2 linked regions of the Flexivirga oryzae genome follow. The protein of the gene in region 1 interacts with the protein of each later gene in a pairwise test. Links are inferred from orthologs where the notes say so. Each region holds a gene or a part of one and is shown in the gene's direction. Other genes may lie near its edges.

Evidence for each region.
Region 2: the proteins of rlmB (region 1) and tsaE interact in binary tests that used the Escherichia coli proteins (3 or more experiments, as listed by UniProt). The link is inferred for Flexivirga oryzae from one-to-one orthologs.

Annotation. Positions count from the first base shown.
Region 1 is NZ_JACHVQ010000002.1:148,685-163,059, reverse strand. The notes cover bases 6,763-9,562. They hold rlmB (23S rRNA (guanosine(2251)-2'-O)-methyltransferase RlmB), read left to right. Parts: upstream 6,763-7,584; coding sequence 7,585-8,541; downstream 8,542-9,562. Other genes in these bases: FHU39_RS13720 (DUF4032 domain-containing protein), read right to left, coding at 9,266-9,562; FHU39_RS24280 (TM2 domain-containing protein), read left to right, coding at 8,629-9,258; cysS (cysteine--tRNA ligase), read left to right, coding at 6,763-7,582. Also shown: FHU39_RS13775 (sensor histidine kinase), read left to right, coding at 1-468; FHU39_RS13770 (response regulator transcription factor), read left to right, coding at 465-1,148; FHU39_RS13765 (hypothetical protein), read right to left, coding at 1,220-1,780; FHU39_RS13760 (CarD family transcriptional regulator), read left to right, coding at 2,014-2,496; FHU39_RS13755 (2-C-methyl-D-erythritol 4-phosphate cytidylyltransferase), read left to right, coding at 2,535-3,863; ispF (2-C-methyl-D-erythritol 2,4-cyclodiphosphate synthase), read left to right, coding at 3,860-4,342; FHU39_RS13745 (hypothetical protein), read right to left, coding at 4,343-5,236; FHU39_RS13740 (MBL fold metallo-hydrolase), read left to right, coding at 5,352-5,990; more of cysS, read left to right, coding at 6,155-6,762; more of FHU39_RS13720, read right to left, coding at 9,563-10,507; FHU39_RS13715 (ABC transporter ATP-binding protein), read right to left, coding at 10,723-11,838; FHU39_RS13710 (sugar ABC transporter substrate-binding protein), read left to right, coding at 12,109-13,449; FHU39_RS13705 (ABC transporter permease subunit), read left to right, coding at 13,540-14,375. UniProt on the Escherichia coli protein: Specifically methylates the ribose of guanosine 2251 in 23S rRNA.
Region 2 is NZ_JACHVQ010000006.1:5,484-20,057, reverse strand. Bases 1,787-4,785 are described here. They hold tsaE (tRNA (adenosine(37)-N6)-threonylcarbamoyltransferase complex ATPase subunit type 1 TsaE), read left to right. Parts: upstream 1,787-3,047; coding sequence 3,048-3,524; downstream 3,525-4,785. Other genes in these bases: tsaD (tRNA (adenosine(37)-N6)-threonylcarbamoyltransferase complex transferase subunit TsaD), read left to right, coding at 4,699-4,785; rimI (ribosomal protein S18-alanine N-acetyltransferase), read left to right, coding at 4,221-4,706; tsaB (tRNA (adenosine(37)-N6)-threonylcarbamoyltransferase complex dimerization subunit type 1 TsaB), read left to right, coding at 3,547-4,224; FHU39_RS22520 (alpha/beta fold hydrolase), read left to right, coding at 1,948-3,051; alr (alanine racemase), read left to right, coding at 1,787-1,951. Also shown: FHU39_RS22530 (NAD(P)H-hydrate epimerase), read left to right, coding at 1-753; more of alr, read left to right, coding at 785-1,786; more of tsaD, read left to right, coding at 4,786-5,745; FHU39_RS22495 (glycoside hydrolase family 3 N-terminal domain-containing protein), read right to left, coding at 5,780-7,042; FHU39_RS22490 (class I SAM-dependent methyltransferase), read right to left, coding at 7,084-8,310; FHU39_RS22485 (TrkH family potassium uptake protein), read left to right, coding at 8,390-9,715; FHU39_RS22480 (potassium channel family protein), read left to right, coding at 9,705-10,388; FHU39_RS22475 (ribose-phosphate diphosphokinase), read left to right, coding at 10,478-11,461; FHU39_RS22470 (hypothetical protein), read left to right, coding at 11,513-12,565; FHU39_RS22465 (hypothetical protein), read left to right, coding at 12,565-13,647; FHU39_RS22460 (hypothetical protein), read left to right, coding at 13,656-14,574. UniProt on the Escherichia coli protein: Required for the formation of a threonylcarbamoyl group on adenosine at position 37 (t(6)A37) in tRNAs that read codons beginning with adenine.

The DNA of each region.
Region 1 (14,375 bases):
GCCGTCGAGCACGTGCGACTTCTCGCTGAGGACAAGGGGATTCGGATCCTCACCAGCTTCGCCGCACAGGCCAAGGTGTATGGCGACGAGAATCTCGTCACGACCGCGATCCGCAACCTCGTCGAGAACGCCGTCAACTACTCCGACAACGACACGCAGGTGAGCGTCACGGTGCGCAGCGACGCCGACCTCGTCTCGGTGGTCGTCAAGGACCAGGGCTCCGGCATACCCGCCGGCGAGCTGGACCGGATCTTCGAACGCTTCTACCGGGTCGACGCCGCCCGCTCCCGACGCACCGGAGGCACCGGACTCGGCCTGGCGATCGTCAAGCACGTCTGCGCCAACCACGGCGGCGAGGTCACCGTCTGGTCCGAGGAGGGCCAGGGATCCACGTTCACCATGCGGCTGCCCGCTGCTTCGCCAACCACCCCCGCCATACCTGACACAACACGGAAGGTCACCCCATGACGCGCATCCTCGTCGTCGAGGACGAAGTGTCCATCTCGGACCCGCTCACCTACATGCTCGGCAAGGAGGGGTATGACGTCGCGCTCGCCGAGACCGGCCCCGACGCACTGCTCGAATTCGACCGCACCGGAGCGGATCTGGTGCTGCTCGACCTGATGCTGCCGGGTATGTCCGGCATCGAGGTGTGCCGGGTGCTGCGGCAGAAGTCGAACGTGCCGGTCATCATGCTCACCGCCAAGGACAGCGAGGTCGACAAGGTCGTCGGCCTGGAGATCGGGGCCGACGACTACGTCACCAAACCCTATTCGGCGCGGGAGCTGCTGGCCCGGGTCAAGGCGGTGCTGCGGCGCGGTCAGGAGGCCGAGGAGTTGCTCCCGGCGACGCTCGAGGGCGGGCCGGTCCGGATGGACGTCGAGCGGCACACGGTCGTGGTCGACGGGCAGCCGGCGGCGTTGCCGTTGAAGGAGTTCGAGCTGCTCGAGCTGCTGTTGCGCAACACCGGCCGGGTGCTGACCCGCTCCCAGCTGATCGACCGCATCTGGGGCAGCGACTACGTCGGGGACACCAAGACGCTGGACGTGCACATCAAGCGGCTGCGTGCCAAGATCGAGCCCGATCCGGGCGACCCGCGGTTCATCGTCACCGTGCGCGGTCTGGGCTACAAGTTCGAGACCCCCTGACGCGGACGGCATACAGAGATCGGCCCCTGACAACGCGTGTCAGGGGCCGATCGTGTCGTGCGGGGCGCCGATCAGGCCGGCGGCTCGTGCGTCTCGGTGTCCGGCGGCGGGGTGTATGACGGGTGCGCTTCGCTCGCCGTCCCGTAGGGGTACTGGTCGAGCAGGACCGGCACCTGGACGTCGGTCGTGCCGTTGGCCGGGGTGCTGAAGCTGATGTTCTGGTAGCCACCCGGTGCGGCGGCGACCGAGGCCACCGTCACGGGTGAGACGGTCGCGGTGTCGTCACCGGACCGCTTGCCGTCCAGCCGGACCGCGGTCGCCGGCGGGATCGTCAGCTTGGTCGAGGCCGAGCCCGCCTTGATGGTGAGCTTGACCGACGACTGGCCGTTGTTGACCGCGAGGCCCTCCAGCTGGCCCTGCTGTCCCTTCGCGCTGGTGACGACCAGCAGGTTCTGCAGCTGCACGTCGCCGAGCGTCTGGTTGGTGCCGTCGGCGGCGTCGTAGCTCTTGGTCGTCTGCGCCGGCGAGAGGTACATGCAACCGCTCAGCGTCGTCGCGGTCGCTGCCAGGGCCAGTGCGCCAATGGCGGGCCGGGACACCGGATTGAGTCGGGAAGACAGTCGTCGCGTCACACGCGCAGCCTATCGGTCCCGCTGCGCAGCTTTCGACCGGGCAGGACCGGGAGTCTCGAGCGGTATGTCGCCCGCCCGGTCTCCGACAATCAGATCTCGCGCGCGCGGAGCATGCCGAACGCCGCTTGTCAAGACTCCCTTGGACGCCTGTGCAAGGCGCTGACCTGCGGAAACGTTTATGTGACCTGCACAACTCGTGATATTCTGAATGTCGCGAAAGGGGAAAACAACACATGGTTTTCAAGGTCGGCGAGACGGTCGTTTACCCGCATCACGGAGCGGCCCTCATCGAAGAGATCAAGGTCCGCAAGATCAAGGGAGAGGACAAGCAGTACCTGGTTCTCAAGGTCGCCCAGGGCGATCTGAAGATCGAGGTTCCGGCCGAGAACTGCGACCTGGTCGGGGTGCGTGACGTCGTCAGCAAGGAGGGCCTCGACCACGTCTTCGAGGTGCTGCGCGCGGACCACACCGAGGAGCCGACCAACTGGTCGCGTCGCTACAAGGCCAACCTGGAGAAGCTCGCGTCCGGTGACGTCATCAAGGTCGCCGAGGTCGTCCGCGACCTGTGGCGTCGTGACCAGGATCGCGGTCTTTCCGCAGGTGAGAAGCGCATGCTCGCCAAGGCACGGCAGATCCTGGTGTCCGAGCTGGCGCTCGCCGAGCACACCAACGAGGACAAGGCGGAGGCCACCCTCGACGAGGTGCTCGCCTCCTGAACCACACATCCGCTGACAACGCCCACGGCTCTTCTGCCGTGGGCGTTGTCGTCGTGGCCGCCGGGATGGGGGTGCGGCTGGGCGCCGGTATGCCGAAGGCGCTCGTCCGCATCGGCGGCCGCACGCTGGTCGAGCACGCCGTCGCCCGTGCCGGAGTGAGCGCCGCCCTGAGCAGGCCGGAGCCTGCGGAGGCTGTATCGAGGGGTAGGCCGGAGCCTGCGGAGGCGGGTTCTTGCGGGTTGAGTAGGCCGGAGCCTGCGGAGGCCGTATCGAAACCCGGCGCCGGCCCCGCCATCGTCGTGGTCGCACCCGCCACCCACCTGACGGAGTTCCAGGACCTGCTACCCGGCGTCACGGTGGTCCCCGGTGGGGCCGAACGCACCGACTCGGTCGCCGCCGGCCTGGCCGCACTACCGCCCGCAGTCGACATCGTGCTGGTCCACGACGCGGCCCGCGCGTTGGCGCCGCCGTCACTCTTCGACGCGGTGGCCGACGCGGTCGCCGCCGGTGCCGACGGTGTCGTGCCCGGGCTGCCGGTCAGCGACACGATCAAGCAGGTCGGCGTCGACGGCCGGGTCGTCGCCACCCCGGATCGGTGGACGCTGCGTGCGGTCCAGACGCCACAGGGTTTCCGCCGCGCCGCGCTGGTGGCCGCGCACGCCCGAGGGGGTGCGGCGACCGACGACGCGATGCTGATCGAGCGCTCCGGCGGCACGGTGCAGGTCATCGACGGCGATCCGCTGGCGCTGAAGATCACCCTGCCCCCGGACATCGCAGCGGCCGAGCGTCTCCTGGCCGCATCTGCGGGTCGAGTGCCGGAGGAGCGAAGCGGTGGAGGTGTATCGAGACCGAACGCTACGCCAACCCTGATCATCCTTGGTGGCCTGCCGGGCGCCGGCAAGACCACCCTCGCGCGGGCCCTCGCCCGGCGGATCCCGGTGGTGCACATACGTGTCGACACCATCGAAGCCACCCTGGTGCACACCGGCTTCGCGAAGCGCATCAGCGGCCCCGAGGGGTATGCCGTGGCCTTCCGCGTGGCCGGCGATCAGCTCGCGCTGGGCCTGTCCGTGGTCGCCGACACGGTCAACCCGGTGCCCGAGACACGACAGTGGTGGCGCGACGTCGCCGCCCGGCACGGCGCCCGCGTGCTGGAGGTCGAGTTGGAGTGCTCGGACGCTGCGCTGCACGAATCCCGTGTCAGCGAACGGGTTTCCGACATACCCGGCCTGACGGTGCCGACCTGGCAGCAGGTGCTCGACCGCGAATATCACCTGTGGGGCCCGGATCTGCGGCTCGACAGCGCCTCCGCCACCCCTGAGCAACTGGCCGAGACCGTGATCGACCGGATGAGGAGCGACTCATGAACCTTCCGCGCACCGGCATCGGCGTCGACGTGCACGCCTACGCGACCGACGACCGCCCGCTCTGGCTGGCGGGTCTGCAGTGGCCGGGGGAGCGCGGCGTCGAAGGGCACAGCGACGGCGACGTCGCGGCGCACGCCATGTGTGACGCGCTCTTTTCCGCGGCGGGCCTCGGCGACCTCGGCGCGCACTTCGGCGTCGACCGTCCCGAGATCGCCGGCGCATCGGGTGCCCGCTTGCTGGGCGAGGCTCGAAAGATCCTGTCCGACAACGGTTTCACCATCGGCAACGTCGCTGTGCAGGTCATCGCGGGCAGGCCCAAGATCGGCAAGCGCCGCGACGAGGCGCAGGCGACGCTGTCCGAAGCGCTGGGTGGTGCGCCGGTCTCGGTCGCCGGCACCACGACCGAAGGCCTCGGCCTCACCGGCCGGGGGGAAGGCGTCGCGGCCATTGCGACCGCGCTCGTCATACAGATCGAATGATCAACCGTTGAGCGACGGCATCGTGCCGTGGTGGATGCTACGGATGACGTGCGGGGTGCCGGCCCGGAAACGGTCCGCGCTCGACTCGTAGATCAGGTGCAGGTGGCCGTTGGCGTAGGCGAGGCCCTCGGAACGCGGTGGGCAGGTGATCCAGTTACCGATGCTCGCGGCGCCGTTGTAGTGCACGTGCCGCGGCCAGACGACCAGCCTGCTGTCCTTGGTGCCCCACGATGTCGACCACACGATCCGGTTGCCCACGACCGCGACGCCCTGGACGCGCGGCGGAGTCGTCAGCGCCTCGCGGCGGGTGAGCCCGCCGCCGCTCGACACCGAGTAGCGGTACATGGTGGAGCGCTGCGACTGGGTGCTGGTGCCGACCCAGACGTTCTCGCCCTGCCCGAACGCGTAGGACGCCTTGCTCTTGATGTCGGCCTCGTGATCGGCGTGGATCAGCGTCCCACTCGGCGCGCCGAGCCGGGAGATCGGATAGCGGATGAGCCGGCCGTCCATCGACACCCAGAAGAAGTGGTTCGTGGTGGCGAGTCCACCGACGTGGCGCTGGGTGTTGAGGATCAGCGTCTTGATCGGCTTCAGGCTGGCCCGGTGCACGATGACGATCCGGCTCTTGGCGCGCTTTGTCCAGTCCCCGCCCTCGTACCGCGCGTCGTAGTAGCTGATGATCAGCCGGTCGCGTCCCCAGTTGGTCAATCCCTGTGGCGCCCAGGGTGTGTCGTGCATCGGATACCCGCGCGGGCCGACCTTGAAATAGCGGTAGTACTCGTTGTACTTCGCCGGGTGCGCGAAGGCGGGCGCGGCGGACAGCGTCGTCTCGGCGGCCAGCGCGGCAGCGCCGAGGCCACCGCCGAGCAGGGCGCGTCTGGTCAGGTCGGTCATGGCTCTCCATTCCGCCGCAGTGCTGCGGCACGATGTCTTCTGTCGACGAGCTCCGGACGGCCGCGGTTCCGCGTCCAAGTGGTCGATAGGCTGGAGATTGGCAGCAACGAGAGGAATCCCGGTGAGCGACATACGCATCGACAAGGTGGTGACGTCCGGCACGTTCAGCCTGGACGGCGGGACGTGGGAGGTCGACAACAACGTCTGGATCGTCGGCGACGACGACGAATGCGTCGTCATCGACGCGGCACACGACGCGACAGCCATCCACCAGGCCGTCGGTGGGCGCACGCTCACCCACATCCTGTGCACGCACGGACACGACGACCACATCGACGCCGTGGGCGACCTGATCGAGCTCAACCCGAAGGCCCAGGTGCTGATCCACGACGGTGACCGGATGCTGTGGGACCGCGAGATCAGTGAGCCGCCGGACGGCGAACTCGTCGACGGTCAAGTCATCGAGGTGGGCGGCGCGCAGCTGAAAGTCCTGCACACGCCGGGACATTCGCCGGGTGCCTGCTGCTTCCTGCTCGAGGCGCAGGGCGTGCTGTTCAGCGGCGACACGCTGTTCAACGGCGGACCGGGCGCGACCGGGCGGTCGTTCAGCGACTTCGGCACCATCATCGAGTCCATCCGCGAGAAGCTGCTCACGCTGCCGCCGGAGACCGTCGTACACACCGGCCACGGCGACGACACGTCCGTCGGCGCGGAGGCGCCGCACCTGCAGGAGTGGATCGACCGCGGCCACTGACCGGGCGCGGTTTCGATACGAGCCTTCCCCCGCTGCGCTCCTCCGGCTCTACTCAACCCGCGCGTGTCTGGATGACCGGTCAGCCCGCGCGTGTCTGGATCGACCGGGGGCGCTGACCGGGCGCGTGGTTCGGGGAGCGGCTCGCGGCAGATAAACTCGCCTGCGTGACTTTGCAGATATTCGACACCGCGACCGGGACGCAACGGCCCTTCGAGCCGTTGCGCGAGGGACATGTCGGCATCTACATCTGTGGGCTCACCACGCAGGGCGCGCCGCACATCGGGCACGTCCGCTTCGCCGTCGCCTTTGACATCCTGCGTCGCTGGCTCACCACCGGGCACGGGTATGACGTGACGCTGGTGCGCAACGTCACGGACATCGACGACAAGATCCTGGCCAAGTCCGCCGAGCACGACGTGCCGTGGAACGAGTGGTCCTACGACTTCGAGCGCGAGACCAACGACGCGCTCGACAGGCTCGGGGTGCTGCGGCCCAGCTACGAGCCGCGCGCGACCGGGCACGTCACCGACATGGTCGAGCTGATGCAGTTGCTCATCGACAAGGGCCACGCGTACCCGGCCGAGGACGGCTCCGGCGACGTCTACTTCGACGTCCGGTCGTGGCCCGAGTACGGCCAGCTGACCCGGCAGAAGATCGACGACATGGAGTCGGCGGCCGACGCCGACCCGCGCGGCAAGCGCGACCCGCGCGACTTCGCGCTCTGGAAGGGCGCCAAGGCGGGCGAGCCCGGCACCGCGTCCTGGCCGACGCCGTGGGGGCACGGTCGGCCAGGGTGGCACCTGGAGTGCTCCGCGATGGCCCGCCGCTGGCTGGGCGACACCTTCGACATCCACGGCGGCGGCATCGATCTGCGCTTCCCGCACCATGAGAACGAGCAGGCCCAATCCCGTGGCGCCGGACTCGGGTTCGCGCGTTACTGGATGCACAACAACTGGGTCACCATCGCCGGCGACAAGATGAGCAAGTCGCTCGGCAACAGCCTCGCGGTGCTCGAGTTGACCAAGACGGTCCGGCCGCTGGTGCTGCGCTACTACCTGAGCGCAGTGCACTACCGGTCGACGATCGAATACCAGCGCGGTTCGCTCGACGAGGCGGCCGCCGCGGTCGAGCGCATCGAGGGCTTCCTCGGCCGGGCCCTGCCGGACGGGGTCGCGGCCGACGGCGCCATACCGACGGAGTTCGCGGAGGCGATGGACGACGACCTCAACGTGTCCGGTGCACTCGCCGTGGTCTTCGACCACATCCGGGAGGGCAACATCGCACTCGACGAGGGCGACCCGGACCGGGCCGCGGAAGTCGCGGCGCAGGTGGTCGCCATGACCGAGGTTCTCGGCGTGAACCCGCTTGCCCCACAATGGAGTTCGGGTGGGGACAGTGCGACGGCGGACGCCCTGGAAGCACTGGTCGAGACGTTGATCGAGGCCCGAGCGCACGCCCGCAAGGAGCGTGACTTCGCCACCGCCGACCGGATCCGTGACCAGCTCACCGCCGCCGGCATCGCAGTGGAGGACTCGCCGGACGGTGCGCGGTGGACGGTGACGGGCAAGCCACAAGACGAACCGGAGGACTGAGCGTGCCTGGCAATTCAAGCCGCCGTGGGGCGATCCGCAAGGGCAACTCCAAGAAGGGCGCGACCGTCGGCACCGGCGGTCACCGGCGCCGTTCGCTGGAGGGCAAGGGCCCGACACCGAAGGCGAGCGATCGCCCGAATCACAAGGCCTACAAGGCAGCTCGCAAGACGGACGCAGGGCAGAAGTCGGCCCCGCGCCGGCCGTCCAAGAACGCCAAGCCGTCCGGTGAGCTGATCGTCGGCCGCAACTCGGTGCTCGAGGCGCTGCGCGTCGGCATACCCGCGACCGCGCTGTACGTCGCCGGCCGCATCGATGCGGACGAACGCGTCAAGGAGTCGCTGAAACTCGCTGCCGACCGGGTCATCCCGATCATGGAGGCGCAACGTCCCGAGCTCGACCGGCTCGCCGACGGGACACCCCACCAGGGGCTGGCGCTGCAGGTGCCGCCGTACGAGTACGCGCACCCGGACGACCTGCTCAACCCCGAGGCACCCGGCACGCAGCTGGTCGTGGCGCTGGACGGCATCACCGACCCGCGCAACCTCGGCGCGATCCTGCGCTCGGTCGCCGCGTTCGGCGGGCACGGCGTCATCGTCCCCGAACGCCGTTCGGCAGGTATGACGGCCGCGGCGTGGAAGACCTCCGCCGGAGCCGCGGCCCGGGTGCCGGTGGCCCTGGCCGGCAACCTGACGCGCACGCTCACCGACTTCCGCAAGGCCGGCTTCTTCGTCATCGGCCTCGACATGGACGGCGACGTCGAGCTGCCCGGTCTGCAGCTGGCGACCGAACCACTGGTGATCGTCGTCGGTTCCGAGGGCAAGGGACTGTCGCGTCTGGTGCGCGAGACCTGCGACCAGATCGTGTCGGTGCCGATGAGTTCGTCGGTCGAGTCGCTCAACGCCGGCGTCGCCGCGTCGGTGACGCTCTACGAGGTCACTCGGCTGCGCAGCGAGCAGTGACACGCCGCCCGCAGGGCGGAGCCTTCTTCGGAACAACCGCGGTCTGCGGTTAGGGTTTCGGGCAACCGCGACGATCGAGGGCAGGACATGAGCAACTTCAACGGCAGCTACCCCGGCAACGAGGACGCCCCGCAGGGTGACGGCGCGTCCTCGGGGAGTGACTACTCGGGACCGTCGTACGGGCAGCCGCCGCAGCAGGGCCAGCCGCAGTCGCCGTATGGCCAGCAGGCACCCCAGGGGCAGCAGGCGCCATACGAGCAACCGCAACAGCCCTATGGCCAGCCGCAACAGCCCTACGGGCAACCGCAATACGGCCAATCGCCGTACGGGCAGCCGCAGTACGCCAAGGGCAACGAGCCGATGTTCTACCTGCTCACCATGGGGCAGGAACAGGGGCCGGTGCCGTACTCGCAGCTGGCGCAGATGGCGGCTGCGGGCGCACTCAAGGGCGAATCACCGATCCGGGACGCAGCGTCGGGCGCGGTCTTCCCGGCCAAGCAGGTGCCGGGGATCTTCTCCGACAAGGACTGGCTGACCGCGGTGCTGCTGTCGTTCTTCCTCGGTTACCTCGGTGTCGACCGGTTCTACCTCGGCCAGATCGGCCTCGGCGTGGTGAAGTTGATCACGCTCGGCGCGTGCGGGGTCTGGTCGTTGATCGACTTCATCCTGTTGTTGCTGCGCAAGATCAACGACTCGGAGGGAAGGCCGCTGGCGTAGCCGGCGGTCAGGTCCGCGCGCGCACCGGCATCTCCTCGGTGTCGACGCCGACCACCGCGCTGTCGTCCGGTTTCGCGGGCAGCACCTTGGCGATGTAGTCGCGCGCGGCCTCTTCGATGGGGAAGTCGCGGTGTGCCGCCTCGGACATGTACCACCGGTGCTCCAGCACCTCGTGGAAGAGTTCGGCGGGCTCGATCTTGCGGCGCATCTCCGGCGGCGCGGTGCGGGTGACCGGCTCGTAGATGTGCATCAGCCAGTCGTGCGCAACCTGCTCCTCGTCGTCGTTCTGCCGGTCGTGGGCGGCGCGGTAGGAGTCCAGGTCGTTGAGCAGCCGGCGGGCCTGGTTGTCCTCGACGTCCAGACCGGTCAGCCGCAGCAGCCGACGCGAATGATGGCCGGCGTCAACGATTTTCGGCTGGATCTGGATGGTCGCGCCGTCGAAGTCGGTGGTGATGTCGAGCTCGCCGACGTCGAAACCGAGCGAGTTGAGCCGCCGGATCCGCTCGTCGACCCGCCAGCGCTCCCCGACGTTGAAGCGCTCGACGGCGGTGAGTTCGTTCCACAGCACCGTGTAGCGCTCGATGATCCGGTCCGAGACGTCGATCGGGTCGAGCGTCTCGTCGACGAACCCGCCGGCCTGCAGGTCCATCAGCTCGCCGGCGATGTTCACCCGCGCGATGTCCAGGTCGTGCTCCCGCTGCCCGTTGCTGAGTTTGTCGTGCAGCTCACCGGTTTCGGCGTCGACGAGGTATGCCGCGAACTCGCCGGCGCTGCGCTTGAAGAGCGCGTTGGACAGTGACACGTCGCCCCACCAGAAGCCGATGAGGTGCAACCGCACCAGCAACACGGCGAGCGCGTCGATCAGCCGGGCCGCCGTCTCCGGCCGCAGGCTCTGGCTGAGCATCGCGCGGTAGGGGAGGGAGAACTGCAGGTGCCGGGTGAGCAGGCACGCGTCGAGCGGTTCGCCGCTCTTGGTGAGTCGCCCGCTGACCACACCGATCGGCTCGACCGCCGGTTGGTCGAGGCGGCGCAGCATGCGCAGCATGTTGTATTCGCGGCGGGCGATGTCGGACTTGATCTCCTTGACCGCGACGACGCGGCCCTCCAGTCGGACGAAGCGCACCACGTGCCGCGAGATGCCGCGTGGCAGCGCGGCGAGCAGGTCCTCGGGCCATTCCTCCAGCGGCAGGCGCCACGGCAGGTCGAGCAGCGCGGGCCACGGTCGGGCGGTCGTCATGTCCAGTGCCACGTCACCCATTCTGCCCCTCCGCCGGTATGGCGGGGCGCACCCGGCGCGCGACGTCGCGCCATACCGACGCCCATGACCGGACCGCCCCCAATGCCGACAGGCCCAGAAACGCCGCTCCAACGCACCGACAGGCCCAGCAATTCGGGGGAATTGCTGGGCCTGTCGGTGCGTTGGTGAGCCTGTCGGTCGGAGGGACGCGTCAGGCTCGGGTCGGGTCAGGACTCGATGCGCTCCCCGGTCTGCGGGTGGAACAGGTGCAGGTGCTCGCCGTCGCCCTTGGGCTTGAAGTTGATCGTCTGCCCCTTGTCCGGCACGTTGCGGCCGTCCACGCGGGCGACGATCTGCTTCTCGTCCTCGGAGCCGCCCAGCTGCTTCTCGCCCGGCTGGTTGCCGATCGTGGTGCGGCCGTAGATGTACGCGTCGGCGCCGAGCTCCTCGACCACGTCGACCTCGACCGGGATGCCGCCCTCGGTGGTCGGCTCCAGGTCCTCGGGGCGGATGCCGACGGTGACAGTGGTCTCGGCCTTGGCCAGCTTGTTGCGGTCGACCGGGTGGACGAGCGAACCGAGCTTCACGCCGCCGTCGGTGATCGGCACCTCCAGCAGGTTCATCGCCGGGGAGCCGATGAAGCCCGCGACGAAGACGTTGTTGGGGTGGTCGTACATCCGGCGCGGTGTGTCGAGCTGCTGCAGGAGTCCGTCCTTGAGGACCGCGACCCGGTCGCCCATCGTCATGGCCTCGACCTGGTCGTGGGTGACGTAGACGGTCGTGACACCCAATCGCCTTTGCAGAGAAGCGATTTGGGTGCGGGTCTGGACACGCAACTTGGCGTCGAGGTTGGACAGCGGCTCGTCCATCAGGAAGACCTGCGGGGAGCGGACGATCGCCCGGCCCATCGCGACGCGCTGGCGCTGACCACCGGAGAGCGCCTTCGGCTTGCGGTCCAGGTAGCCCTCGAGGTCGAGGATCTTCGCGGCCTCCTCGACGCGGCTGCGGATCTCCGCCTTGGGCACACCGGCGATCTTGAGCGCGAACCCCATGTTGTCGGCGACCGACATGTGCGGGTACAGCGCGTAGTTCTGGAAGACCATTGCGACGTCGCGGTCCTTGGGGGACAGGTTGGTGACGTCACGGTCGCCGATCAGGATGCGGCCCTCGTTGACCTCTTCGAGGCCGGCGAGCATGCGCAGTGCGGTGGACTTTCCCGATCCGGAAGGGCCGACGAGGACCAAGAACTCGCCGTCCTGGATGTCGATGTTGAGCTTGTCGACGGAAGCGGTTTCGGCGCCGGGATAAACGCGGGTGGCTTGGTCATAGGTGACTGTGGCCATGGTGATGCAACTCCTTCACCGGCAGGTACGTGCCGGACGATCCGTTGTGAATGGGGTTCGACGCCACACTGGCCGTGTGACGCCAGACACACCATAACCGGTCCGGGGATCGGATGGATACGCCGGCGCGTGGCGACGTTCTCGTCATACCGGCCGGCCGTCGGGATCACGTGGGTGAAAGTTCTCTGCAAGATCTTGCAAAAGCCTGCAAGGCCTTGTAGTCTTCAGCAACGCCGTATGACGCGCATCACATCCGTTGAAGGAGATTCCATGATCAAGCGCACCCTTGCCGTCGCTCTCGCCAGCGCGACGGCACTCACCCTCGCCGGATGCGGCGGGTCCTCTTCGGGTGGCAGCAAGAGCTCGGCAGCCGGCACCGACGCGGGCACCAGCGCCGCCGCGACCGGTGGCAGCAAGTCGACCGCGGCCGCCGCCCCGACCGAGGTCAGCACGAAGAACCCGTCGCGCGACAAGAACGCCGACCTGGTGATCTGGGCGGATGCCACGTCCGCGCCCTACGTCCGCCAGCTGGCAACGCAATTCGGCAAGGCGAACGGCATCAAGGTGGCGGTGCAGATCGCCAACGACGTGCGCGGGCAGTACGAGACCGCGTTCAAGGCCGGTCAGGCCCCGGACGTGATCGTCGGCGCCAACGACTGGACCGGTGAGCTGGTCGCCAACGGCGCCATCGCGCCCGTCCAGCTGCCGGCCAACGTCGCCTCCGGCTTCAACAAGCAGGCGATCGCCGCCACCAAGTTCAACAACCAGACGTATGCCGTGCCGTACGGCGTGGAAAATCTTGCACTCGTCCGCAACACCGAGCTCGCCCCGACCGCGCCCAAGACCATGGACGAGCTGGTGTCGATGGGCCAGAAGCTGAAGAAGGACGGCAAGGTCACCAACATCCTGTCCGACCAGGTGGGCAAGACCGGCAACGCCTACAACGGCTACCCGTTCCTGTCCGCGTGCGGTGGCGGCATCTTCGGCACCAAGGCCAACGGCGACTACGACCCGAGCAAGGTGCTGGTGGGCAGCGCCGGCTCGATCAAGGGCGCGACCGAGATGGCCAACCTGGGCAAGGTCGGCGCACTGTCGACCAACATCGACTCCACCAACTCCGACACGCTCTTCGCCACCAAGAAGACCGCGTTCGAGATCACCGGCCCGTGGTCGATCCCGGCCTTCAAGAAGGCGGGGATCAAGTACTCCATCGACCCGCTGCCGACCGTGGCCGGTTGCGGCGCGATGCAGCCGTTCCTCGGCGTGCAGATGTTCTTCGTGTCCTCCAAGGCCAAGAACGCGACCGTCGCGCAGACGTTCGTGACCAGCTTCCTGACCACCAAGTCCGCGCAGGAGACGCTCTTCAAGGTGGGCCAGCGCCCGCCGGCCCTCACCGCCGCGTATGACGACGTCGTCAAGTCCGACCCCGACGTCGCCAAGTGGGCGGCCGCGGCCAAGGGCGGCAAGCTGATGCCGAACATCCCCGCGATGAACTCCGTGTGGGGTCCGCTCGGCCAGGCCATGGCCGATGTCGTCTCCGGCAAGAGCCAGCCGAAGGCGCGCTTCGACAAGGCCCAGCAGGAGATCGTCAAGAACATCGCCAAGGGCTGATGCACTTCGGTGGCCGCGACCCTGGTGTCAGGGTCGCGGCCACCGAACCCAACAGATACGCACCGTCCCCCGCACCCGTCCGGAGTTCACATGGCTGCAACCACAACCACCCGCGAGGAGTCGCTGACCGGCCTGCCGCCGGTGACCACGCCGTGGTGGGCGCACGTCGCCAAATGGGGACTGATCGTCCTCGGCGTCGTCCTCGCCTTCTACGTCGCGACCAAACTGGCCGACGCCGGACACACGCTCGCGGTGATCGGTGTCGCGTTCGTCGCGATGTGCGGGCTGCTGGTGTACGGCACCCGCCGCGCCGTACCCGCCAAGTACCTCTTCTTCGGGGTCGTGCTCCTGGTCGGGTTGCAGGTCTGGCCGATCGTCTACACCGCCGCGACGTCGCTGACCAACTACGGTCAGGGGCACCTCGCCTCCAAGGAGGACGCGACCCGGCAGGACATCGCCTACTCGGTGCAGCAGGTCGCGGGCTCGCCGACATACACCCTCTCGGTCGCCGTCAAGGCGGGGCAGGACATCAACACCGGTGACCTCTACTTCCTGCTGACCGACGAGAAGGGTCAGACGTATGTCGGTGACAAGTCCGGGCTGAAGCCTCTCGCCAAGGACACCGTGACCGTGCAGGCGGGCAAGATCGTCAAGGCCGACGGATACACGACGCTCAACCTGTTGCAGGCGAACAAGCGCAAGGATCTCGGCCAGTTCGCGGTGCCGACCAAGGACGGCGGCGGCATCAAGGCCAGCGGCTTCGCCGCCGCGTACGAGGGCAAACCGACCCTGGTGTGGGACAAGAAGGCCGACACGATCACCGACACGTCCACCAAACAGGTGTATGTCGCCAAGGACGCCCAGTGGGTGCCGAAAAGCGGTGAGGGACAGCCACTTCCGGTCGGCTGGAAGGAGAACGTCGGTCT
Region 2 (14,574 bases), on another replicon or contig:
GTCGTCACCGGAGGGGAGCACTACACCGGTGCCGCGGTGCTGTCGGTCACGGCGGCGATGACCGCGGGCGTCGGGATGGTCCGGTATGTCGGGCCCGAAGCGCCGACCGACCTGCTGCGGCAGGCCGTGCCCGAGACCGTCTTCGGGGTCGGCCGCGTGCAGGCCTGGCTGATCGGGTCCGGACTGGACGTCGAGGCTGCGTCCGAGGAGCAGCTGCGTGCCGCGCGGGAGGCGCTCGCCTCGGAGCTGCCGGTGCTGCTCGACGCCGGCGGGCTCGACCTGCTGGACGCGCCACGACCGGCGCCGACCCTGTTGACGCCGCATCTCGGTGAATTGCTGCGGTTGGCAACACGTCTCGGCATACCCGGTCCGGACGGCGGCGAGCTGTCGCAGGAAACCGTGCAGCAGGCGCCGACGGTCGTCGCCCGGCAGGTGGCCGACCGGCTGCACTGCACCGTGCTCGTCAAGGGGGCTGTCACCGCGGTCGTGTCACCGAGCGGGTCGGGTGTCCCGACGTTCACGCAGGCCGACGGTCCGTCGTGGTTGGCCACGGCCGGCGCGGGCGACGTGCTGGGCGGCATCTGCGGTGCGCTGCTGGCCGCCGGGCAGGACCCGGCGACGGCCGGAGCGCTCGGCGCCCTGGTGCACGGAGTCGCCGCCGACCGGGCCAACCCGGGTGGTCCGGTCCGTGCCCTGGACGTCGCCCACGAGCTCGGCCGGACGGTCGCACACCTGCTCCGCCTCCCCGCATAACGCCGGTCCCCGGAAGTGCCACACTTGCCTCGTGACTGAGCAAGCGAATCTCCTGACCGGCGCCGCCGCCACCGCGCGGGTGACCGTCGACCTCGACGCCATCGTGCACAACGTCGAAGTGCTGCAGCGCCACGCCGGCAACGCTGCCGTGATGGCGGTCGTCAAGGGCGACGCCTACGGACACGGACTCGTCCCCAGCGCCCGGGCCGCACTGCGTGGTGGTGCGCACTGGCTCGGCGTGGCGCAACTGCAGGAGGCGCTCGCGCTCCGGGAGGCAGGCGTGACCGCCCCACTGCTGACCTGGCTGCACGCGCCGGGGGTCGACTTCGCTGCCGCCATCCGGAACCGCATCGACGTCGGGGTGCCGGCGATCTGGGAGCTGGATGCCGTCGCCGCGGCCGCGCGGGAGGTCGGTGAGACCGCACGCGTCCAGCTGAAGGTCGACACCGGTCTTGCACGGAACGGGGCCTACGGCCCCGACTGGCCCGCGCTCGTGGACGCCGCCGCGCGTCACGTGGCAGACGGAACCATCAGTGTCACAGGTGTTTTCACGCACTTCGCGTTTGCTGACGCACCGCACCACCCGACGGTCCAGGCGCAGCAGGTCAGGTTCGCCGATGCGGTGCGCGACTGCGAGCGGGCCGGCTTCGCGCTCGAGGTGCGGCACATGTCCAACTCGGCCGCGACCCTGACCACCCCGCAGGCCGCCTTCGACATGGTTCGTCCCGGGCTGGCGGTCTACGGGCTGTCCCCGGTCCCCGACATCGGTGGACCGTCGCGCTTCGATCTGATCCCGGCGATGACCGTGTCCGCGAACGTCACTGTCATCAAAAGGGTTCCGCAAGGGCAAGGCGTCAGCTACGGGCTCACCTATGTCACTCCGCGTGAGACGACACTGATCGACGTGCCGTGCGGGTACGCCGACGGGGTGCCGCGCGCCGCATCCTCGGTGGGGCCCGTCCTCGTGGGCGGGCAACGCTGCACCGTGGCCGGCCGGGTCTGCATGGACCAGTTCGTCGTCGACGTCGGCGACCTGCCGGTGCAGGCCGGCGACGAGGTCGTCCTCTTCGGCACCGGCGCCCATGGCGAGCCGACGGCACAGGACTGGGCGGAGGCCACCGGCACGATCAGCTATGAGATCGTGACGCGGATGAGCACCCGCCTGCCCCGCATCTACCTCGGCGAACCCGACGCATGAGGTCACGTGGCCTGATCGGGCTCGGCATCGGACTGGCCGCCGCCGGTGCCGCCACCGCAGCGGGCGTCGCGACCGACCGCGTGCTGCGAGCACGCCGTGCGGAGGCGGCAGCCCTGGAGGCGGGCGGCGAGGATCCGCAGGTCGTGGCGGACGGCACGGTCGTGGTGGCCGATGACGGTGTGCCGCTGTACGTCGAGGTCGACGAGTGCGACGGTGCCGCCAGCACCGTCGTGCTGGTGCACGGCTACGCCCACAACGGCAGGCTCTGGGCACAGCACCGCGCCGCGATCCACGAGGCGGGCTATCGGGTGGTCGTCCCCGACCTGCGCGGTCATGGGCGCTCCGGGGAGGGCGACGACGCGTCATACACCATCGCCCAGCTGGGGCGGGACCTCGCCGCCGTCGTCGAGCAGACCACGCCGAAAGGCCCCGTCGTGCTGGTCGGGCACTCGATGGGCGGTATGGCGATCATGGCGCTCGCCGAGGAACGCCCGCAGCTGTTCCGCGAGCGCATCGTCGGTGTCGCACTGGTCAGCACCAGCGCCGGTGGCCTGGGCGAGGTCAACTTCGGGCTCGGCAAGCAGCTGGGATCCGTCGTGCACCGGCTCGGGCCGGCCGCCGTGACGCGGGCGGGTCGGAGTCCGGAGCTGGTCAACAACGCACGACTGCTCGGTCGCAACGTGGAGTCGGCTCTGGTGCACCGCTATTCGTTCGGTGGACCGGTGCCGCGGGAGGTGATCCGCGAGGTCGCCGAGATGATCTTCGCGACCAAGCTGCACGTGATCGGCGCGTTCCTGCCGGCGCTGATGGAGCACGACCGGCGGGCGATCGTGGCCAAGTTCGCGGGGATCGAGGTGCTCATCCTGCACGGCACCCGTGACCGCATCACGCCGATCAGTCACGGCGAGGAGCTGGCGCAGGCGCTGCCGGGTGCGGAACTCGTGGTCGTCAAGCGGGCCGGCCACGTGCTGCCGCTGGAGGACCCGGCGCTGGTCACCCGGGAGCTGCTCGCGTTCCTGGGCCGTGCCACGCGCGGTGTTACTGGTGGTCATCGGCGAACGAAACGAGCTGACCAGCAAGGGGATTCGGCCGCATCATGACGTCCGCGATAGCCCGGCTGGACAGTGCGGACGAGACACACGTCTGGGGTGCGCGACTCGGCGCACTGCTGGCGGCAGGTGATGTGGTGGTCCTCACCGGCGGTCTCGGCGCGGGCAAGACGACGTTGACGCAGGGCATCGCGGAGGGGCTCGGCGTGCGCGGCCCCATCACGTCGCCGACCTTCGTGATCGCGCGGATCCACCCGTCGCTGGTCGGCGGCCCGGCACTCGTGCACGTCGACGCCTACCGGCTCGGCGGCCCGGACGAGCTCGACGACCTCGATCTGGATGCGGACATCGCGGTGTCGGTCACGGTCGTCGAGTGGGGTGCCGGAATGGCTGAGGCGCTGGCCACGGAGCACCTGGAGATCGTCCTGGAGCCGGACGCCACCGGCGAGGCCCGGCGAGCGACCCTGCTGCCGACCGGCGACCGTTTCGAGACGCTCGTCGGGGAGCTCTCGCAGGACGCCTGACGGTGCGCCGTACCCTTGTGCGGTGCTGCTGCTCGCCCTCGATACCGCCACCTCGGCCGTCACCGTTGCGCTCCACGACGGGGCGCGCGTCGTCGCCGAGGAGTCACTGGCCGACGCGCGGCGTCACGCCGAGACCCTGACGCCGATGATTGCGTCGGTCGTGGCGTCGGCGGGCCACCGTCCGGGCGAGCTGACCGACGTTGCCGTCGGTGTCGGGCCGGGGCCGTTCACCGGCCTGCGGGTCGGTCTGGCCACGGCGGTGACGCTCGGCCTGACCCTCGGCATCCCGGTGCACGGAGTGTGCAGCCTCGATGCCCTCGCGCACGCCGTCGCCGGCTCCGGCGGAGCACCGGAGGACTTCCTGGTGGCGACCGACGCACGTCGCAAGGAGGTCTACTGGGCCAGCTACCGCTGCTCCGCCGGTATGCCGCAACGGATCTCGGGTGATCCGCAGGTCTCCCGCCCCGGCGAACTGCCCGACCAGATCCGGGCGCTGCCCGCGGCCGGTCGCGGGCCGGTGCTCTACCCGGACTGCTTCGCCGGTGCTCTCGAACCGCTCGACGTCCCGGCCGGGGCGCTCGCGTCATACGTCGTGGCCCGGCTCGCCCGCGGCCACGAGCTGCTCGCCGCACAGCCGCTCTACCTGCGTCAACCGGACGCCAAGCCGTCGGCCGGAATGAAATCGGTGCTGCCGCGATGAGCGCCGACCGACGTGAGGCGACGGTCGAGTTCCGCGAGCTGGAGTGGCCCGACCTGCCGGCGGTCGGTGCGATGGACGAGCAGATCTTCGGCCACGATGCGTGGTCGGCGCAGTCGTGGTGGTCCGAACTGGCCGGCCGCCCTCGGCGCCGGTACACGGTGGTGACCGCCAGCGACCGGATCGTCGGCTACGGGGGAGTGGACTGCGCCGGCGCGACGGCCGACGTGATGACGATCGCGGTCGACCCCGCCCGGCAGGGTCATGGGCTGGGGCGCCGCCTGCTGGAGCGGCTGACGGCCGAGGCCCGCGGGTCCGGCGCTGAGGCGCTGCTCCTCGAGGTGCGAGCGGACAATGAGCCAGCCCGAAACCTTTATCTACGAGCAGGTTTCGAGCACATCCGGACCCGCCGCAACTACTACCGGCCGGACAACGTCGATGCGCACATCATGCGCGCGAACCTCGAGGTGATCTCGAATGACTGAACCACTCGTCCTCGGCGTCGAGAGCTCGTGTGACGAGACCGGCGTGGCGTTCGTGCGCGGCAACACGCTGCTCGGTGACGTCGTCGCGAGCAGTGTCGAGCAGCACGCGCGTTTCGGCGGCGTCGTGCCCGAGGTCGCCAGCCGGGCCCACCTGGAAGAGCTGGTCCCGACGATCCGGGGCGCGTGCCGGGAGGCCGGGCACGAGCTGGCGGACATCGATGCCGTCGCCGTGACCTCCGGTCCGGGACTCGCTGGTGCTCTGATGGTCGGCGTCGCCTCGGCGAAGGCGCTCGCCTGGGCGCTCGACAAGCCGTTGTACGGCGTCAATCATCTCGCCGCGCACGTCTGTGCGGACGTTCTCGATCACGGGCCACTGCCGGAACCCACTGTGGCACTGCTGGTTTCGGGTGGTCATACCAATCTGCTGCTGGTGCGCGACATCGCGTCCGACGTTGTCGAGCTGGGCAGCACCATCGACGACGCCGCGGGGGAGGCCTTCGACAAGGTCGCCCGGGTACTGGGTCTGCCGTACCCGGGAGGTCCGCACATCGAGCGCGCGGCCGCCGACGGCGACCCCTCTGCCATACGCTTCCCGCGCGGCCTCACCTCCCGGAAGGATCTGAAGCGGCACCGCTTCGACTACTCGTTCTCGGGGTTGAAGACCGCAGTCGTGCGCTGGGTGCAGGAGCGAGAGTTCGCGGGCGAGCCGGTGCCGGTGGCCGACGTGGCGGCGAGCTTCAACGAAGCGGTCGCGGATGTGTTGACCCGCAAGGCGATCGACGCCTGTCACGAGTACGGCGTGCACGACCTGCAGATCGGTGGCGGTGTCACCGCGAACAGCCGCCTGCGCGCGATGGCGCAGGAGCGGTGTGACGCTGCGGGGATCAGCCTGCGGGTGCCCCGTGTGCGGCTGTGCACCGACAACGGTGCGATGGTCGCGGCTCTCGGTTCGCAGATGGTGCAGCGTGGCCTGCGACCGAGTTCGCTCGACCTACCTGCGGATTCGTCGATGCCGGTGAGCCAGGTCAAGGCCGACTGACCCGGCCGAGGGCGAGCGGTGCGGGCGCCGCGGGTCAGCAGTGCAGGAGGCCGAGGCGCCGCTTGAGGGTCAGTACCCGCTGCACCGACGCCGTGACCTTGGCCGCGAACGCGGCGTCGGAGCCGGCCCGGGCAAGGATCGCGCCGATCATCGGGGACGCATTGGCGGCTCGCCCGGTCAGCACGATGTCGCCGCCCGCGGCGACGAACCGCACCGCGCGCTCACCCACTGGGATCCCAGACACCGCAACGGCGTTCATGTCATCGGTGACGACCACGCCATGCCACCCCAGCGTGCCGCGGAGCAGCCCGGTGATGACCTTGCCGGAGAAGGTCGCCTGGGTGGACGGGTCGAGCTTCGCGTAGTGAGCCGACGCGATCATCACCGCGGCGGCGCCGGCCTTCATGCCCGCGGAGAACGGCCGCAGGTACGGATCGGTTGCCGTGGTGACGGTGTCGGTGGTGCCGACGCTGGTGTAGTCGGTGTTGCCGGTGATCCGGCCGAGCCCGGGGAAGTGCTTCACGGTGGCGCCGACGCCGCCGGCGTCCAGACCGCGCACGACGTCCCCGACAGCAGCGGCGACGGTCGCCGGGGCATGGCCGTACTCCCTGGCGTACTTGCCGATCGGAGCATTGGATGCAGCCATCGAGGCCGGCACCGTGTCGGAGACCGGCGCCAGATCGAGATTGACGCCCGCTGCCTTCAGCTGCCGCCCGATGGTCGTCGCATAGGCGGTGCGCGCCGAACTGCTCATCGTGCCCTGCTGCAACGCCGAGACCAGGGTGCTGAAACCCGGACCGCGCAGTTGCTGCACCGCGCCGCCCTCCTGGTCGGCTGCGATCAGCATGCCGACTCCACCTGTTGCCGACGAACTTGCTTCGGACTGCAGATGATTCGACGTCGACTGGATCTTGGACCGACCCGTCCAGCCGCCGAGGTAGATGACATTGCCCACGTGCTGCTCAGCGATCAGCGAGTCGTCGGCAGTGGACGCGGCATTCGCGTCCAGCCCGATCATCAGCAGCTGGCCGGCCCGCTGTGCCGGGGACAGCCGCTCGTAGGTCCGCTGGACGCAACTGTTCGCCGGTGCGGGGGTGGTCGTGGGGCGCGCGGAAGAACTCGAAGCGTGCGACGGTGTGTTCGACGACGGTGCGCCACCGGTCGACGTCGCGACCGACTCACGGGTCGTGGCCGCCGACGAGGCGTCATCCGACCCGCCGGACGAGCAGGCGGTCACCGCGACGGCGGTCACGGCGGCGAGGGCAGCGGCGGCTACGGGCCGTCGGGCGAAAGACACGGCTCGACGGTAACTCACGGCGAACTTCGGGCTGCGCCGGCTCACGGTGCGGGCACGAGCATCAACACCGCCTGCGCCCCGCCGATGCGGGTCAGCAGGATGGTTGCCTCACCGTCACCCTTGAGCCGGAGCTGGCGCCGCAAGGTGTCCGGGTCCGTTGACGCGCCCTTCTTCTTGATGGTGAGGCGGCCGATCCGGTGGTCCCGGATCCAGGACCGTAACGCCTTGAGGTTGAACGGCATCGCCTCCGTCACGGCATACTTCTTCGCCCACGGGACGAGGACGTCGCGCGGCGAGCTGACCATCCCGAGCCCGGCATCCAGCTCGACACCGTCGACACGCCGCACGAGGGCGCCGGTCAGTCCGGCGCGGATGATCGCCCGGTCCGCCTCGTAGAGGTAGCCCTGCAGCCGGTCCAGTCGTGCGGTCCCCGGGTCGGTGTCCGCGGCATCCCGCTCGAGCACCTCGTAGGCGAACTGGTCGCTGACGACCAGCGCCGACCGGCCGCGGTCCCATGCCGCGGCGTTCCACCACAGCACGCACTCCACGACCTCGCCGTCGTACGACGTCCACTGCGCCTGCGTGCCGAGCGGCACATCGGTGTGGGCGAGCGACGGGGAGAGTTTCACCCCGGCGGCGGCAGCACCGGCGGCGGTCTCCAGGGCGAAGTCCCAGGACGGTGCCAGCTGGTCGAGGCGGAACGTTCGCCGGGTGCGTCCGTTGATGTCGCTCACCCCGGGAGTGCGGCGTGCCGGATCCAGCCAGACCGCCGCGTCCGGGGCGCTGAGCCGGTCCGGCGCGCCCGCCCGCTCGGCGAAGTCGTGCTGGGCGCTCGCGTGGTCCCAGTGCCGCAGGTTGTGATCGGCGACCCCGGCGGTGACCTCGTCGGCGTCCACCGCGGTGACCCGCAGGCCCTCCGCCGCGAACGCGCGGGCGTCCGCCCCGATGCCGCAGCCCAGGTCGTGGACCTGGCGGGCGCCGGAGTCGGCGAGCCGCCGTGCGTGCAGGCGGGCGACCTGCTGCCGGGTCGCCTGCTCCAGGCCGTCAGGGGTGAACAGCATCTCGCGCGCCGCCCGCCCGAACTTGCGTTCGGCCCGCGAACGCAGGCGTGACTGGGTCAGCGCGGCCGCGATCAGCTCGGGGTCGAACCCTTCCATCCGGAGGCGATCGCCCAGCACGAACGCCTCCGCCTCGTCGTACGGCGGGAGCGATGCCAGCAGTGCCGCGCCCTCCCCGCTGATCAACTTGGCCAGAAGTGCGGGCGTCATACGGTTAAGTGTTGCGTATGAGAACAACCCCACGAAGTTCTCCCCCGCTGCGCTCCTCCGATACTTCGCGGGGACCCCGATGAGAGCGAGATTCGGCCCGGCACGCATCGTTGTCGGGTTCTACGCGATCACGGTGAGTGCGGGCACGGCGCTGCTCGCCCTGCCGATCTCCAGCACGCACCACGGGCACGCCGAGTTCAGCACCGCACTGTTCACCGCCGCCAGCGCCACCTGCATCACCGGCATGTCGCCGGTCGACGTCGCGACGTATTGGACGCCGTTCGGGCACGTGGTCATGCTGCTGCTGGTGCAGGCGGGAGGGCTCGGCATCGTCACCCTGTCGGCGCGCCTGTTGCAGCTGGTGCGGGGGCGGATCGGCATCGAGGGCACCCTGGCCGCCCAGGCCGACGCGCACACCGACACGCCCGCGCATGCGCGGTCGATGATCCGGGTGATCGTGCGCTTCTACCTGATGCTCGAGGCCACCCTCGCCGTCCTGCTCGCGCTGCGCCTGCACTTCGCGTACGGCGAGGGCATCGGGCGCGCGGCCTGGGAGGGCCTGTTCAACTCGATCTCGGCGATCAACAACGCCGGTTTCACCCTCTACTCCGAGGGAGCGGTGAAGTTCGCCGGCGATCCGTGGGTGCTGGCACTGTTGTGCTGTGGCGTCTTCATCGGCGGTCTGGGCTACCCGGTGTGGTTCGAGCTGATGCGCCGCCGCCGGCCGCACCAGTGGTCCATGCACACCCGGCTCACGCTCTACGGGTCCGTCATCCTCTTCTTCGCCGGGTTGGTCACCTTCCTGGTCTTCGAATGGCGCAACCCCGCGACGCTCGCGCACATGGGTGTCACCGACAAGATCTGGAACTCCGTCGGGGGTGCCGTCTTCCCGCGCACCGCCGGGTTCAACACCGTCGACTACGCGCAGGTGCGCCCGGAGACGATGGCCGTCAACTATGTGCTGATGTTCATCGGCGGTGGCAGTGCCGGCACGTCCGGGGGCATCAAGGTGTCGACCTTCTTCCTGCTCGGTGCGGTGATCATCTCCGAGATCCGCGGTGAGCCGCAGGCGCGGGTCGGGCCCCGCGCCATACCTGCGGCCGTGCAGCGGCAGGCGCTCACCGTGGCACTGCTCGGGGTCGGGTGCGTGATGGCCGGGATGATCGCCGTCATCACGATCAGCGAGCAACCCATGCAGCTGGTGCTCTTCGAGACGATCTCGGCCTTCTCCACCACCGGCCTGAGCGCGAACCTGACCTCGCAGCTGCCCGTTGCCGCGCAGATCGTCCTCATCGCATTGATGTTCATCGGCCGAGTCGGCACGATGACCGTCGGTACCGCACTCGCCATGCGACGCAACAAGCGGCGCTATCGACTACCGGAGGAGTGGCCCATTGTCGGTTAAACGGCACCACGCGACGCTCGACCCCCACACGGTGCTGGTCGTCGGGCTCGGCAGGTTCGGGACGTCGGTCGCGAGCACCCTGACCGAACAGGGCTGGGACGTCCTCGCCGTCGACCAGTCGGTCGAGCTCGTCCAGAAGTGGGCCGACGTCCTGACCCACGTGGTGCAGGCCGACAGCACCGACCCCGACGCACTCCGGCAGATCGGGGCGGGCGACTTCGAGCGGGCGGTCGTCGCGATCGGCTCGCACCTGGAGGCGTCCATCCTCACCACCGCGAACCTCGCGGACCTCGGCGTGCCGAGCATCTGGGCGAAGGCGATGACCAAGCAGCACGCCCGCATCCTGGAGCGCATCGGAGCACACCACGTGGTGCTCCCGGAGCGCGAGATGGGCGCTCGCATCGGCCGGTTGCTGGTCGGCTCGCTCACCGACTACTACGAGCTGGAGAGCGGCTTCGGCATCGGCCGGATGGCAGCACCGGCCAAGTTCTCCGGCAAGAACCTGACCGAGCTCAACCTGCGTGGCCTGCACGGCGTCACCGTCGTGGCGGTCAAGCACAAGGGTGGCGCCACGTTCGAGGACGCCCGGCCGGAGACCGTCATCGACAAGGGCGATCAGTTGGTCATCACCGGATCCACCGAGCGGTTGCAGCAGTTCTCCGGGCGCGCCTAGCTCGGCGACCCGGGGCTGTCCCCGGGGCCGCGCGAGACAGTACAGTCGAGCTGCACCCGAGTCCGCCGCCTTGGAAGGGTCCGTCGCCAGTGCGCGAGATCGTCGTCTTCTCCGGATCAGCCCACCCGGCCTTCGCCGACAGCATCTGCGAGCATCTGAAGGTTCCTCGCTCGTATGTCGACCTCAAGCGGTTCAGCAACGACTGCCTGCAGGCGCAACTGCTCGCCAACTGCCGACAGCGTGACGTCTACCTGGTCCAGCCGCTGGTGCCGCCGACGCAGGACCACCTGATGGAGCTGCTGCTGATGATCGACGCGGCACGGGGTGCGTCGGCCGAGCGCATCACGGCGGTGATCCCCTACTTCGCCTACGCGCGTTCGGACAAGAAGGACGCGTCACGGATCTCGATCGGGGGCAAACTGGTCGCCAACCTGCTCGAGACGGCCGGGGCCGACCGGGTGATCACCATGGCGCTGCACGCGCCGCAGGTGCACGGCTTCTTCTCGATGCCGGTCGACCACCTGACCGCCATCGGCGTGCTGGCCGACCACTTCCGCGCCGTCGGCGGCCTCACCGACTCGGTGGTGGTGTCGCCCGACTTCGGCAACGCCAAGACCGCGACCCAGTTCTCCCGGCTGCTCGGGCTGCCCGTCGCCGCGGGCTCCAAGAAGCGGATCTCCGACGAGAAGGTCGTCATCGACACCATCGTCGGCGACGTCGACGGCAAACGCGCGATCGTGCTCGACGACGAGATCTCGACCGGCGGATCCGTCGTCGAGCTGCTCGACCGGCTGGCCGAGCGCGGCTGCACCTCCGCCGACATCGCCTGCACGCACGGCCTGTTCGTCGGGCGTGCTGTCGAGCGGCTCTCGAGCCACCCGCTCATCGGGCATGTCGTCACCACCGACACGGTGCCCCGGCCACCCGACTGGCCCAAGTTGCAGGTGCGCTCGGTGTCCGCGTTGTTCGCGGAGGCGATCGCCCGGATCCACGCGGGGGAGTCGGTCAGCAGCCTCTTCGACGGCGTCGACCCCTCGCATGCGCCACCACAGGCGACGCTGCCGCTGGGTTGACCGGCGGTCCGCGGGCCGGAACCACCGGTGGCCCGCGCGAGTCGAAGCGTCGTGACTGAGGAGCGCGAAGCGGCACACCGTCCCCACCGTTGGTGGCTGATCGGTGGGATCGTCATACTCGTGCTCGCCGCCACCGGAGGCGTCGCGGCCGTGGCCGTGCTGCACAACCGGGCGCACGTGGGGCAGCGGTTCGGAGCATCCGGCTACGTCTACGGCGACCGGCACACCGTCGACATCAGGGTGCCGTCCGGGCTGGTGCAGGTGGAGGTCACCGGGCCGGCGGGTGAGGCGTCCGTCGGGTCACCCGGCTCGCGGGAGGTGCGCGCGCCGCTGGGCGGCCGGTTCGTCGAGGTGGAGTGGGACAGCGGGTCGAACGCGAGCGCGCAGACCGTCGGCGCGGTCGACATCGGCGGCAATCACCCCGTGACGCTCACGCTGGTCGCCGGCGGGCACCGGTATCGGCTCGACACGTTCCGCACCGACGCTCTCGTGGACGGCTCCGCGGTGATCGCGGTCGACGGCGACGGTGACGACCTGCGGATCGAGGCCACGTATGCCGGCGTGACGCAGTCCGTGGACCCGACGACCGGCACGCGGCGCGCCGGACGCGCCGATCTGCTCTACAACAGCGGCGGCTGGAGCCCGGTCGTCGGCGACGGGGCGCCCAGCGCGAAGCCCAGGGCGAAACTGCAATGGCAGACCAGTGACAACGGTGGCAGCGCGATCCGGCTGGCCTATGTCGACGGGCTCGGCTGGGCACCGAAAGGCAGCGACTGGGTGGTCGTCGACAGCGGCTACATCCGGTTGTCCAACGATGTGCGCTGGCGGCCGTCGCGGGACTCGTCGGCGTACGTCGACTATTTCAAGCAGATCGCGAAGATCACCGGCAGCCAGCGGGTCGACGGCAGACCGGCGGTGAAAGTGCTGAAGAAGGGGCGCGTCGAACTCGGCACCTGGTGGACGCCCGTAGCGGTGTTCAAGGTGCCACACTCCGCCGGCACGGTGCACGTCCGGCGCTCCACGACGTTCGTCGCGCCGGTCGACTACGTGCAGGGCCACGTCAGTGGTTACCCGAAACACGCGAAGATCACGGTGGTCTGGTGATGCGTCGCAGCGTCCTGATCGGCGCGGCCGTCGTCGTCGCGCTCGCGCTGGTGACCGGCCTCGTCATACGCCACTCGAACAAGGACCGCCTCGCTGCCGGGGCGACCCGCAGCGGCGACTACTCGATCTCGGCCGGCTCCAGCAACGACGACGACTTCATGGTGCCGAACGCCCAGATCCGGGTGAGTGTCGACATCGGGCAACGGGGGTACCGACACAACTCCGACGACGACTCGGACGTCACGATCCGCGCGCCGAAGGGCGGCGTACTGGTCGACCTGTCGTGGACCTCGACCAGTATCCCGACGAACTACCAGGGAACGGAACCGACGCGTCTGTCGGTCCGGTCGGGTGGCCGGACCGTCGTGCTGGATCCGTCGCTGCGGCCGCGGCCGGCGTCCGCCGAGGACGACAGCGACGCGCCGGAGCAGGTCGTCGCGCTCCCGGGCCGGCCGTCGGATGTGGAGCTGGTTGCTGATTTCGCCGGTCGCAGCCAGGTGGTGCGAGTGGTGAGTGGCAGGCGCACGATGGGCGATTTCGCACCGCTGTACCTGTCGGCAGCACCCGGCCTGCTGACTTCGCGACCGATCGGGCAGGACCAGCCGGTGGACCCCAGGTCACCGTTCCGCTGGACCGGACAGGCCAACGGCGGCCAGGTGGTCCGGGTGCCCTACCTCTCGGGTCAGGGCTGGGCACCGACGGGGCGTGACTGGATCCTCGTCCAGGGAGCCGGTTACAGCATCGACGCACTCGACCCGGTCGTCTGGACCGTCGGCGACGAATACGCCAGGTACTCGACCGTCGGAACGCCGAAGGTGACGGTCACCATGGACGGGCGCCCGCCCGAGAAGAAGGTGGGTGCAGAGCACCCGGGCACGGTGACGAACTTCTACCTGCACGGCTCACGCGATTACGTCTTCTCCGTCGCCCGCGGCAACGGCTTCACGATCGACACGGTCGTCCACGTCACGACCAAGCGCACCAGCGGTGACACGCGCGCCCCGGCGACCGCCCGAATGCTCCTGCGCACCAGCAGCCAGTTCCCGGCCGCGGTCGACGCGACGGTCGGAGGCACCCGATGAACAGCTCCATGACGACCACGCACCGCACGCGGTGGCTGGTCACGGCACTGGTCGTGGTGCTGGCGGCCGCGGCGATCGCCTGGTGGGTGCATGAGAGTTCCGGTGTTCGCGTGGGTGACCGGTTCGCCGACCCCACCGTGATGACCGGCGAATTGGCCGACAACGACGCCACGGTGGACGCCCCGTTCGGTCCGCTGGACCTGACGATCAGCATCGGCCCGGAAGCGGGTGCCAGCGGCCACACGATCACGGCACCGCACGGCGCGGCCCTCGTCGAGGTGTCCTGGCACGGTGAAACGCTCTACCCGGCGCCGATCGTGTGGCCGACCGCGACACCTCGACGGCGCCGCGACCCCGGCACCGACCTGACTCTGGTGTCCGGCGGCAGGCGCTACCCGATCGCCAGGTCCGTCGGGTACGCCGACGACGGCGGCTCGGTGCTGGTGGTGGTGCAGGGCGACGGCACCGATGCCCACGTGGAGGCGCGCTTCGCCGGGCGCACGGTCCGATCGGTGCGTGGCAGGCCGCAGCGGAGGGACACGGCCCAACCTCCCGCGGACCTCGCGTGCCTGGACGACTCGCACCTGCGGTTCTCCTGGGTGCACTGCGACTTCGACATGACCCGCAGCATCTATGTCGCAGGTCTGGGTGCGGCCCCCGCCGGCAAGGAGTGGCTGGTCGTCGACGGCGCCACGGTCACCCGCTCGCGACACCAGGTGTCGACCTTCCAACCCGCCGACCACAGCAAGGAAGCGCGATACCTGCCGTCCGGTCCGCCGACCGCGACGCTCTCCGTGGCGGGTCTGGGGAAGCCGGCACGGGTCGCCGGTTCGGACCAGATCACCGGTGACGCCGTCCGCCTTGCCGCGCGGGCCTGGCTGATCCCCGCCACCCGGGATGCGCGGATCCGGCTGAGCTATCAGCTGC